DNA from 3 places in the Mesorhizobium sp. CA12 genome. Region 3 is predicted to be linked to each of the others. Evidence: predicted binding sites of a transcription regulator. Region 3 holds the regulator's gene; each other region holds the start of a gene.
The links. Region 3 encodes LexA, which represses DNA repair genes until DNA is damaged. Its sites were predicted from a motif close to TGTTCNNNNTGTGTTCNG; they were not measured.

Region 1 (4,176 bases), on a different contig from region 3:
ATCACCAAGGATCCCCAGGAAGTGGCAGCCTTCCGCAAGGAGTTCGGCGACATCATCGTCAAGCCGCTCTACGGCAATGGCGGCGCCGGCATCTTCCATCTGCACGAGGCCGACCGCAATCTCGCCTCGCTGCTCGAAATGTTCGGCCAGCTGTTCCGCGAGCCCTATATCGTGCAGCGCTATCTCAAGGACGTGCGCAAGGGCGACAAGCGCATCATCCTGATCGACGGCGAGCCGGTGGGCGCCATCAACCGCGTGCCGGCCGAGCACGATTCCCGCTCCAACATGCATGTCGGCGGCCGCGCCGAGAAGACCGAGCTGACGGAGCGCGAGCGCGAGATCTGCGCCCGCATCGGACCGGCGCTCAGGGAGCGCGGCTTCATCCTGGTCGGCATCGACGTGATAGGCGACTATATGACCGAGATCAACGTCACCTCGCCGACCGGCGTGCGCGAAGTGCAGCGTTTTGGTGGCGCGGATATCGCCAGCCTGTTCTGGGATTGCGTTGAGGGGAAGCGGCTGAAATCGGCCGCGTAATTGCCGCATGTTGACTCTGCAGCACGGATATCGGCCTCCTACCGTATCCGAGATTGTCGGAGCAATGTTGCGTCATCGCCGCTATCTCCGGAAAGGGTGGTACTCTTCCGCGAAGTCGCAACCTGCTCTTCAGGCAAGTTTGCTGTCGGATGATCCGTTCATATCCTATTCGGGAATGTCCGGTACGCCCCTTGGATTGGCAAGTCACATGCCTCTCCTTCCACGCAGTCACCGTGCCTGGTTTCTCATCTCGCCAACCTGGTCCATCGAAAACAATTCCAGCGTCAAAATGATCCGGACCTATGCCGTTCTGCATAGACTTGGGAACCCCCGTCACTCGCTAATCTTCCTATCCAACACACAAGCCGAGGCTGATCTCTTGAATCAGTCCGGTGAGGCCGCCGTCCTGCATAACAAGACTTCAACAACCTCCGAATACATATTCAGGCCCCTCGAGGACATCCCTGTAGAATTCGATGCAATATACAATGCGCAACTGGCTTCGTGGAAACGCCACGACTTGTCCCTTGGCATCGAGCGTTGTGCATTTGTCTTTTATCGTGATTCAGTGGGGTCATCCACGACGGAGTCGGAAAGGGCGCGGATAAATCGGCACAGGGAGCTCGCGCCGGGTCACGTGTTTATCAATGAGTTTGACAGCACCGGCAAACCTGTTCGATTGGCGCCGGCTTATGTGAACATGCATCTAAATCGTGCAGCCGTGGGAATTTGTCTCTCTGCAATAGAGGGACCAATGTTCGCCAGCACAGAGTATCTTCTCGCGGGGCTACCTGTTGTCACGACCCCGAACCATGGGGGTCGAGACCTTTATCTCGATGACGAATATTCGCTTACAGTTCCACCCGACCCTCGATCCATCGCGGAGGCTGTCTTAGCGCTGAAGGAGCGACGAATCCCCCGGGCTTACATTCGTTCGCAAACTTTGAAACGAGTTGAGCGAGACCGCCGGCGGTTCATAGACCTTGTAAATGAGATTTTTCTGGAAAGCGGCTCTTTGCGCCGGCTCGCCATGCCTTGGCCTTTCCGATATCCTGTCATGGAGTGGCTTCCACCCCACATCGCAATCGATCGATCGCTTTCAGGCACGGTCGATGCCTTCATCACCGCCTAGACGGCAACAGCCCGATTGCCGGAGGGACTGCTCGCCTTGTTCAACAGGTCGAGAGCACGCGGCGATAGCGGCTGCTCGGGCGCGCCTCGGCCTTTTAGTCCAGAAGGAGCTTTGGCCGAAATCCATCATCTTCGCGGATAGATGTTCCTGTAATGTTCTTGCGTGTTTCGAAAATCTATGGTTGTCTGGACTTTACGCGCTCGCGGCCCGATGGTGAATGCGGGCGCGTTGAGGCCGGGGGTTCGGATAAATGGTAGCGCGGGTTCGCACGGTCGCTTTCCAGGGCATCGAGGCCTTGCCGGTCGATGTCCAGGTGATGGTCGGGCCGGGCAAGGTCGGCATGCAGATCGTCGGCCTGCCGGACAAGGCGGTGGCCGAAAGCCGCGAGCGCGTGCAGGCGGCGCTGCATGCGTCGGGCCTGTCGATGCCGTCGAAGAAGGTGACGGTGAATCTCGCGCCGGCCGATCTTCCCAAGGAAGGCAGCCATTACGACCTGCCGATCGCGCTCGGCCTGATGGCGGCGCTCGGCGCCATCCCGGGCGACATGCTGGCCGGTTATGTGGTGCTTGGCGAATTGTCGCTCGACGGCACCATCGCTGGCGTGGCCGGCGCACTGCCGGCGGCGATCGGCGCCAATGCCGAAAGCAAGGGCTTGATCTGTCCCTTCGCCTGCGGCCCGGAGGCGGCCTGGGCAGGCAAGGATTTCGACATCCTTGCACCGCGCAGCCTGATTGCCGTCGCCAACCATTTTCGCGGCACGCAGGTGCTGTCGCGGCCCGAGGCCGGCATCCAGCTTGCCGCGCGCGACCTGCCGGATCTCGCCGACATTAAGGGCCAGGAGAGCGCCAAGCGGGCGGTCGAAGTGGCTGCCGCCGGCGGCCACAACCTTCTCATGGTCGGGCCGCCCGGCTCGGGCAAGTCGATGCTGGCGCAGCGCCTGCCCTCGATCCTGCCGCCGCTGGCGCCGAAGGAGCTGCTCGAAGTGTCGATGATCGCTTCCGTCGCCGGCGAGCTCGGCGAAGGCAAGCTGACCGACCGGCGGCCGTTCCGCGCCCCGCATCATTCGGCCTCGATGGCGGCGATGGTGGGCGGCGGGCTGCGCGCGCGTCCGGGTGAGGTCTCGCTCGCCCATCACGGTGTGCTGTTCCTCGACGAGTTGCCGGAATTCACGCCGCAGACCTTGGATGCGCTGCGCCAGCCGCTGGAAACCGGCGACTGCATGATCGCGCGCGCCAACCACCGCGTCACCTATCCGGCGCGCATCCAGCTGGTGGCGGCGATGAATCCGTGCCGCTGCGGCATGTCGGGCGAGCCCGGCTATCGCTGCCTGCGCGGCGACCGCTGCCGCACCGAGTACCAGGCGCGCATTTCCGGCCCGCTGCTCGACCGCATCGACCTCAGGATCGAGGTGCCGGCGGTCTCGGCAAGCGACCTCATCCGGCCGGACAAGGCCGAGACGAGCGCTTCGGTGGCGCAGCGCGTGGCGCGTGCGCGCGCCATGCAGCGCGAAAGGCTGGAAAGACTGGGCGCGGGCGCCACCACCAACGCGCACTGCCCGCCGTCCATCATCGAAGAGATCGCCAAGCCCGATAGCGCTGGGCTGACGCTGCTCAGGGACGCCAGCGAAAAGCTCGGCTTTTCGGCGCGGGCCTATCACCGCGTGCTGAAAGTGGCGCGCACGCTGGCCGACCTCGACGCCAGCGAAACCGTCGGCCGTATCCATCTCGCCGAGGCGATCTCCTATAGGATGAGCGCGGAGCGCATGGCGCAGGCGGCGTGAAGCGGGCGTATCGGGCTTTCATCCCTCTTCAATCTGCGCCGGGATCAGCTTCTGCAGCGTCGGTGCCAGGATCATGGCGAAGCTCGATCCATCGCCATAGGCCCGCGCGGAAATCATCGCCCCGTGCACGGTCGCCATGAAGGCTTCCGCCTCCACGCGCGGCGCGGCGGCGATCGTCAATGTGCCTTGCGCGGCGCCGCGCTCGATAACGCCGGTCAGCCACCCCGAGAGAAACCGGAAATAGGCCCGGACCTCCGCGGCCACCTCAGGCGGAAGGGCCGGAAGCTCGCTGGCAAGCAGCGCGCAGACGCAGATCGGCCTGCTCGCATCCTCGATGCACTGCGCCCAGAAGTCGGCATAGGTGCGCAGCAACTGAGGCGGCGCAGGCACACTGCGCTCTAGCTCCGTCATGCCCGTCACGGCATCCTCGAGGTAGCGCCTGACCAGGCTTTGCACCAGGTCGACCTTGCTCGGGAAATGATGATGGATGCTGGCTTTGCGTATACCGACCACGTCGGCGATATCTGCGTAGCTAAACCCGTTATAGCCGCCGGCGACGATGAAGCGTCGCGCGGCGGCCAGTATGTCATCGGCGGTGTTCGAGGGCTTGTCCATGGACATGCCTAACCTCCGGCGGAGGAAATCTCAACGCACGGCCTGCGGCGACTTGCGAAGGATATCGCTGACCGACAGCCACACGGCGGACACGAGGAAGTAGAAGGCGCCG
Region 2 (4,176 bases), on a different contig from region 3:
CTCGAATCCTGCGGCGCGCGCATGGGCGTACCCGAAGCGGCCGTAATAGACCGGATCGCCCAGCACCACGGCCAGCATCTCGCCGGCTTCCTTGAGGCGGACATGCGCCTCGCGGATCAGCGCGCCGCCGATGCCGGTGCCGTGGAACGACGGCTCGACCGCCAGCGGCGCCAGCGCGACGGCGGCGAACTGCTTGGTGCCGTTCTGAACGAACAGTCGCGAAAAAAGAATATGGCCGACGACCTGCCCGTCTTCCTCTGCAACCAGCTCGACGACGGCATCGCCGCCAGTGACAAGCGCGTCGACCAGGCCGGCTTCTGCCTGCTGGCCAAAGGCATGTTCTTCGACGAGGCGGATCGCCTCGCGATCCCGCGGCGTCGCCGCGCGTATCGACATCATGCTCATGTGAGTTTCGTTCCTTTTTCGATCTTGGCTCCGCGCAAAAACTCCTGCGCAGTGGCAGGCTTTCCGCCCGCCCGTTGAACTTCGACCAGCCTGACCGCGCCTGTCCCGCAGGCGACCGTCAGCCGGTCATCGAGAATTCCTCCCGACTCGCCGACGCCATCCGAGAGCGTCGAACGAAGCAGTTTCAGCCGCTCCATGCGGCCGCCAATGTCGACCTCGCACCACGCGCCCGGAAAGGGCGAGAGGCCGCGAATGTGATTGTGGACTTCGCCAGAAGGCCGCGTCCAGTCTACGCGTGTCTCCGATTTATCGATCTTTCGGGCGTAGGTCACCCCTGCCGTTGCCTGTTGGGTAAATGTCAGACAATTTATCCCCAACTGCGCGAGCGCCTCAACCATCAGCGAGGCGCCTTGAATCATCAGTCGGTCATGCAATTCGCCGGCTGTCATGTCGGGCGCGATGGCGACTTTTTCAACCATTGCCACCGGCCCGGTGTCCAGACCCTCTTCCATCTTCATGACCATCATGCCGGTCTCGCTATCGCCGGCCATGATGGCGCGCTGGATCGGAGCAGCACCACGCCAGCGTGGCAAAAGCGAGGCATGGCCGTTGAGGCAGCCCAGCCTTGGCGCGTCCAGAACGGCTTTCGGCAGCAGCAGGCCGTAGGCGACGACCACCGCGACATCGGCCTGCAAGGCGGCAAAAGCCTGCTGCTCGGCCTCGCTTTTCAGCGACGTCGGCGTCCGAACGTCGAGCGCCAGCCGCTCGGCCTCGCGCTGCACCGGCGAGGGCGTCAGCTCCAGCCCGCGCCGGCCGGCGGCGCGCGGCGGCTGGGTGTAGACGGCCGCGATCTCATGGCCGGCCTCGGCGATGGCGCGCAAGGTCGGCACGGAAAAATCCGGCGTGCCCATGAAGATGACGCGAAGCGGCATGACGGATGTGCTCCTTTTCCTACCGCCCGCTTTGGCGCTTGCTTTCGCGAATCTCGATCAATCGTCGAAATCGCGGCCGAAATCGCGCTTCCTCTGAGCCTCGATCTCATTCATCATATCGGCAAATTCGTCGCTGATCGCGTCTTCAGACACAAATGCGCTGCGGATCGCATCCCATGTGGAGACTTGTGGCTTTGGGCCAGGTTCAGGAATGTTGCTGATCGGGGTGTCGCCCATCGAAACCTTCGACTGATATCATGATCCAGGGTTCTTTCAGGCGCGGAAAGGCGTCGCCTAGCCCACTATCTTGCCCGGCGCCTTGTCCTTGGCGAGCTTCTTGAACTTCCGCACCACCATGTCGCGCTTGAGCTTCGAGATGTGGTCGATAAACAAAACGCCGTTGAGATGGTCTATCTCGTGCTGCAGGCAGGTGGCCATCAGGCCTTCCGCCTGCATCTCCTGCAGCTTGCCGTCGCGGTCGAGATACTTCACCCGCACCGAAGCCGGGCGCTCGACCTCGGCGTAATAGTCGGGGATCGACAGGCAGCCTTCCTCATAGACGGACCGCTGGTCGGAACTTTCGAGCACTTCCGGATTGATGAAGACATGCGGCTGAGGCTCCTCGCCTTCCTTGGCAAGGTCTATGACCAGCAGCCGCCGCGGCTCGCCGACCTGGATCGCCGCGAGGCCGATGCCCGGCGCGTCATACATGGTCTCCAGCATGTCGTCGGCGAGCTTGCGCAAATCGGCATCGACGCGCTCGACCGGCTTGGAAACCTGGCGCAGGACGGGATCGGGAAGGATGATGAGCGGCTTGATCGACATGGCGTCTCACCTAAGACCTCGCTTGAAAAGCGTCAACCGGGGCATCTTTGACCTGTTCACGTTTTGATCTGTGCCAGGAGGCCGAATCGGTTATGCTGCCCAAATGAACGACATGACCTCCGTCCTTTCCGAGCCCATCGCGCGGCTTGGCGCCACGACCGTGACGCTTGGCCAGGCGCTGGCTTTCGGCGCGATCCTTCTGCTTGCGCTGTCTGTGGCGCTCGTCGTCGCCTTGTGGCGCGCGGCCGGGGCACGCGCGGCGGCGGCTGCCGAAGCCGCCGACCATGCCCGCGATGCCGAGGCGAGGATGGCCGACATCATGCAGGCGCAGGCCGAGATGCAGGGGCGCATGGGGGCGATCGCCGAGGTGTTCGGGGCGCGGCAGGCCGAGCTCACCCAGTCGCTTGGACAACGGCTTGACGCCATGACCGGGCGCCTCGGCCAGACCATGGCCGAGCAGACCAGGTCGACGCATGAGAGCCTGGCCAAGCTGCAGGAGCGGCTGGCGGTGATCGACACCGCGCAAGGCAATATCCAGTCCTTGGCCGGCCAGGTCGTGCAGCTGCAGGCTATCCTCTCCAACAAGCAGACGCGTGGCGCCTTCGGCCAGTCGCGGATGGAAGCGATCGTCGCCGACGGCCTGCCGCACGGCGCCTACGAGTTCCAGGCCAGTCTCTCCAACGGCAGCCGGCCCGATTGCCTGGTGCGGATGCCCAACGGCGCGCCGTCACTCGCCATCGACGCCAAGTTTCCGCTGGAGGCGTGGAACGCCATCCGCGCGGCCGAGGGCGAGACCATGCAGAAGGTGGCGGCCCAGGCTTTCCGTCGCGACATCGAGGTGCATATCCGCGATATCGCCGAAAAATACCTGATCCAGGGCGAGACACAGGACACCGCCTTCATGTTCGTGCCGTCGGAATCGGTGTTCGCCGAGATCCATGAGAATTTCGAGGCGGTGGTGCAGAAGGCGCATCGCGCCCGCGTCGTCATCGTCTCGCCCTCGCTGCTGATGCTGTCGATCCAGGTGATCCAGGCGATCCTCAAGGACGCGCGCATGCGCGAGCAGGCGCATCTGATCCAGGGCGAGGTCATCCGCCTGATGGAGGATGTGGCGCGGGTCGACGAGCGGGTACGTCGGCTGCAGACACATTTCGGCCAGGCGGCGCGCGACATCGACGACATCCTGGTGTCGACGTCGAAGGTGACCAAGCGCGGCCAGAAGATCGAGGCGCTGGAATTCGCGGAAGGCGAGACCGAGGCCGCGCGAAGCGCAGCGCCAAAGGCCGACGCCGGCGCGCGGGTGGCGGACTCCAAGACGGGACAGCTCAGGCTGCGCGTCGTCGAGGGCGACGAGTAGTCGCTCGACGCCAACGTTGGAACGATCGATTCTTCCTTCGATGGCGAGGTCGCATTCCTTGGAGATTAGCTGGAACGCCGATCACTTCGTCATTCCAAGGCGGGGCAAGGAGCGAAGCGACGCGCGCAGACCCTGGAATGCATGCCATGAAGCTAACGCATTTGAGACGGCTAGGAATTTTGCTCCGCCGAGCCCCTCACATCGGTCACGGCATGGATCTTCGGGTCATGCCCGAGGATGACGAAGGCGCGAAACAGTCAGCCAATCGCCGAGGCTTCCGCCAGCGGGCCGATCCGACATGCTACTGCTCCTCGATGGTCGTCATGCCTTCGAATTCCGGCAGCCAGTGCAACGCCGAGCGGTGCCAGACCTGTTTTTTCGGGACGAGTTCCTCGCGCTGACGCGCCGTGCCGACCCTGATGCCGTAGATTTTCGGGCCGTCTCCCACCGACGTCGCGTAAAGATGCGATCCGCACTCGCCGCAAAAGCCCTGCGCCCGCCTGGCGCCGCTCGACCCGGTCTTGATATAGACCTTCGGCGCGCCGCGGGTAATACGGTAGTCGCTTTCCGGCGCCGGAACCGTCACGCGAAAAGCTGTGCCGGTCAGCTGCTGGCAGTCGGTGCAGTGGCAGATCGAGGTCTTTTCCGGATCGACCT
Region 3 (4,176 bases):
CAACGGTGTCTCCGCGATCAGGTCATTTGTTCGGCATCGCCGATTGAAAGTCAGGTAACGGTTGTTTTGATGGCAAAGCGCGCGTCTTGCCAGATGCCAGTGCGCAGGATGTCCTGCAGCACCTCGACCGCATTCCAGACATCGCGGTAGCCGACATAGAGCGGCGTGAAGCCGAAACGAATGGTGGATGGCGCGCGGAAATCGCCGATCACGCCGCGCTCGATCAAGGCACGCATCACCTGGTAGCCATGCGGATGGGCGAACGACACCTGGCTGCCGCGCTCGGCGCGTGAGCGCGGGCTCTCCAGCTCAAGACCGAAGCCGCCGCATCTGGCCTCGACAAGCCGGATGAACAGGTCCGTCAGCGCGACGCTTTTTCTCCGCACGGCCGTCATGTCGACGTCGTTCCAGATATCCAGCGCGCCTTTCAGCGCGCGCATCGACAGCACCGGCTGCGTTCCGCACAGGAACCGCCGGATGCCCGTGCCCGCGGCGTAGCCCTGCTCGAACGCGAAAGGCCGGGCATGGCCCCACCAGCCGCTGAGTGGCTGGCGAATGTCGCGGTGGTGGCGGTTCGCGGCGTAGATGAAGGCTGGCGAGCCCGGCCCGCCATTGAGATACTTGTAGGTGCAGCCGACGGCGAAATCGGCATTCGAGCCGTCGAGATCAACCGGCAGCGCACCCGCCGTGTGGCAGAGGTCCCACACGATCAGCGCGCCGGCTTCATGAGCCTTGCGGGTGAGCGCCGCCATGTCGCGCAGCCGGCCGGATTTGTAGTTGACGTGGTTGACCAGGATGACCGCGACGCGATCGTCAACCAGTTCCTCAATCGTCGGGGCATCTGCGCCTTCGAGCCGCAGCACCGTGCCGGGCCGCGTCGATGCGACGCCTTCCGCCATGTAGAGGTCGGTCGGAAAGCTGTCGTCCTCGGCAACGATCACCGAACGCTCGGGCCGCATTGCAAGTGCCGCATGCAGGACCTTGTAGATGTTGATCGAAGTCGTGTCGCAAACGACCGTCTGGCCGGGTTTCGCGCCGATCAGCCGTCCTAGCTGGTCACCCAGCTCGATGGGCATATCGAACCAGCCGGCGGTGTTCCAGGCGCGGATGAGATCCCGCGCCCATTCCTGCCTCGCGGCAGTCTCGATCTCGCTGAAGGCGTCGATCGAAGCGGCGCCCAGCGAATTGCCGTCGAGGTATATGACGTCTTCCGGCAAGACGAAGCGATCGCGCATGGCGCGCAGCGGATCCGCGGCATCCATCGCCTCGACTTCGGCGAGATCAGGAATTCCCCTCATTGTGCTGCCGCTCCATTTCGATCTGGCCAAGGGGGTTGTCTCACCACCGTCGGCGACAGGGCAAGAACCTTTGGTCCTATGTTAGCTGGTCCATAGACGGCGAAGACTGCGGATCGGAACTTCGCCAACGTTGGCATTTTGGGTTCGTTTCGTTCACGGTGCCACGCGCTTACGGTACGAGCCGACGTGATCCCAACCACTGCTTCGTGATCGTGTCGGGTTGTATTTCAGCTTAAGGGGAACTCCAAAATCGAGCGGAATCAATGCCGCTGCCCCAGGAGGGGCAGCCGGCCGTCACCGGATGCGACATTGTTTCGGCAGCCTTAACAAATTCACTAAACTTTAAACGGTTGCGGAACACAACTGGAACAGATAGTGTTTGTTCTGGGTTTGTTTTTCTGATTCTGGTTTCAGAACCCGTGGGGGCCGCCGATGCTGACGCGCAAACAACATGAACTCCTGATGTTCATCCATGAACGCCTGAAGGAGAGCGGGATTCCTCCATCATTCGATGAGATGAAGGAGGCGCTCGACCTTGCCTCCAAGTCCGGCATCCATCGGCTGATCACTGCGCTGGAAGAACGCGGCTTCATTCGCCGGCTCCCGAACCGGGCGCGCGCGCTGGAAGTGCTGCGCCTGCCCGACTCGATCGCGCCTGGCCTGAATGCCGCGAAGAAGTTTTCGCCAAGCGTCATCCAGGGCGGCCAAGGCAATCTCAGTCGCCAGGTCAAGCCGACGACGCCATCGCGCACTCCGAGACCAAGCAATGACGACGAGGCCGCGGCGGCCGTATCCATTCCGGTGATGGGCCGCATCGCCGCCGGCGTGCCGATTGACGCCATCCAGCACCAGACGCATTCGATCTCGGTGCCGCCGGACATGATCATGGGCGGCGAGCATTACGCGTTGGAGGTCAAGGGCGACTCGATGATCGAGGCCGGCATCTTCGATGGCGACACCGTCATCATCCGCAATGCCAACACGGCAAGCCCGGGCGAGATCGTGGTGGCGCTGGTCGACGATGAGGAGGCGACGCTTAAGCGTTTCCGCCGCAAGGGTGCCTCGATCGCGCTCGAGGCCGCCAACCCGGCCTATGAGACCCGGATCTTCGGACCGGATCGGGTCAAGGTTCAGGGCAAGCTCGTCGGACTTATCCGCCGCTACTGAGCAGAACTGCCCGGCCTTCTTCGCCCGGACGACAATCTATTGGGCCGGTGCGGCGGCTGGTTTTTCCGGCTGCTTATAGGGCGCCAGTCCCCTCGCCTCGCGCGTGTATTTCCGCTGCTCGTGCCAGGGTCGGTATGGTTCTACGACCGCGTAGCGGACGGTTGGCCGCGCGGTTGCCGATTGCGGATCGAAGAAAACGGCGGCGCTGCCGTCGCGCGCCAGCTGCCGCTTGGTGACGACGAGCACACGCGGATCGCGGCACGGGTTATAGGCCGTGGCGTCGTTGATGACGATGAGGTCGGCGAAGCCGCAGGCCGGCCGGGCGGTGTCGCGGGTCTCGGCGAGCGCGACGATCGCGCCGGAAGGATGCCGACCGATGCAGAGATCGCCGCTGCAATAGAAGGGCGAGCCGGGCGGCAGGTCGACGGGATCGGCAATGTCCAGCGTATCTTTGGCGAACCTTTCCGGCGGCACGATTTCCTCGGCTTTCAGCGCCCGTTTCCAATTGTCGGTGGTGAACTCGTTGGAGCGTTCGCGATTGACGGCAAGCTCGCCGCCGCCGATCGGCATCGCCACCAGATGCGCATCCTCCGAGATAAGCACGTCCGGTGTGCGGACGTGCGGAATGGCCAGCAGCGCAGCGAGCGCGAAAGGTACGGCGGCAAGCCTCAGCCAAGTGGTAGCCATGGTCGCGATGACCAGCGCGACCGTCGCCAGCAGCACCGACTGAATCGAGATCAGCCCCACGGCGTCGACCGGTGAGCGCTCGGAAATCCATGCCGAAATGGCGATCATCGCCGTCAGGCCTTTGCCCATGACAAAGAGGAAGGGACCGTCGAAGCCGAAGGGCATGGCCAGCGCGCTCAGCACGGCGAACGGCATGACGACCAATGAGACGATCGGCATGACCGCCAGATTGGCCAGCAGGCTGAGCGGCGACACCCGCTGGAAGTGCCAGATGGCAAACAACAATGTTGCGCTGCCCGCGATGAGCGACGTCACGGCGGCGCCACCCGCTCCAATCGCCAGTTTTCGCGATAAGAACCCGAGAAACGAACGCTTTGCCGGCGGCGCGGTCGTTTTGCCGGCGCGATAGTCGGCAAAGCCGGCATAGGCGCCGACCAGGGCGGCGGTGGCGGCGAAGGACATCTGGAAGCTCGGGCCGACCACTTCATGCGGCGAGACCAGGATGACGGCGATGGCAGAGATCGCCAGGTTGCGCATGGTCAGCGCTGCGCGGTCGAAAAGCACGGCGACCAGCATCACGCCAAGCATGATGAAGCTTCGCTCGGCCGCCACCACGATGCCGGAGATCACGAGATAGGCGGCGATCGACGCCAGCGCGATGCCAGCGGCATATTTCTTCACCGGCCGGCGCGACGAGAAATCCGGAAACAGCGCGAAGGCGCCGCGTAGCAGGACCATGATCGTGCCGGCGACCAGCGCCATATGCAGTCCCGAGATCGAAATGATGTGGTAGATGCCGGTCCGCCGCATCGACTCGTTGATTTCGTCCGGAATGCCGGCACGAACGCCGACGATCAGCGCCGCCGCGATCTCGCCCTCGGAACCGCCGATGCTGCTCCTGATGTGGTCGGCAATTCCCTCGCGTCCGTTTTCTACGGCCGATGCCACGCGTGCGCCAAACGGCACCTCCGTTGGCGCACTCGGGGTCGGCGCGACAAGTTTCGGATCGCCCAGGAAAAAGCCA

Region 1: a site for LexA is predicted at 1,812-1,829, ahead of LB520_RS17205 (YifB family Mg chelatase-like AAA ATPase). Genes of this name have one in related genera too.
Region 2: a site for LexA is predicted at 2,216-2,233, ahead of LB520_RS17045 (DNA recombination protein RmuC). Genes of this name have one in related genera too.

The regions. Positions count from the first base shown of each region.
Region 1 covers NZ_JAIUHT010000009.1:222,478-226,653, forward strand. Annotated here, with positions in the region: gene gshB (glutathione synthase) at 1-537, shown strand, start outside; gene LB520_RS29370 (glycosyltransferase) at 1,238-1,669, shown strand; gene LB520_RS17205 (YifB family Mg chelatase-like AAA ATPase) at 1,920-3,449, shown strand; gene LB520_RS17210 (TetR/AcrR family transcriptional regulator) at 3,468-4,064, opposite strand; gene LB520_RS17215 (DUF308 domain-containing protein) at 4,095-4,176, opposite strand, start outside.
Region 2 covers NZ_JAIUHT010000009.1:186,152-190,327, forward strand. Annotated here, with positions in the region: gene LB520_RS17025 (GNAT family N-acetyltransferase) at 1-405, opposite strand, end outside; gene fmt (methionyl-tRNA formyltransferase) at 402-1,337, opposite strand; partial or broken gene LB520_RS17035 (plasmid stabilization protein) at 1,395-1,523, opposite strand; gene def (peptide deformylase) at 1,632-2,162, opposite strand; gene LB520_RS17045 (DNA recombination protein RmuC) at 2,266-3,519, shown strand; gene LB520_RS17050 (GFA family protein) at 3,821-4,176, opposite strand, start outside.
Region 3 covers NZ_JAIUHT010000001.1:838,620-842,795, reverse strand. Annotated here, with positions in the region: gene LB520_RS04045 (alpha/beta hydrolase) at 1-3, opposite strand, end outside; gene kynU (kynureninase) at 51-1,298, opposite strand; gene lexA (transcriptional repressor LexA) at 1,731-2,465, shown strand; gene LB520_RS04030 (ComEC/Rec2 family competence protein) at 2,502-4,176, opposite strand, start outside.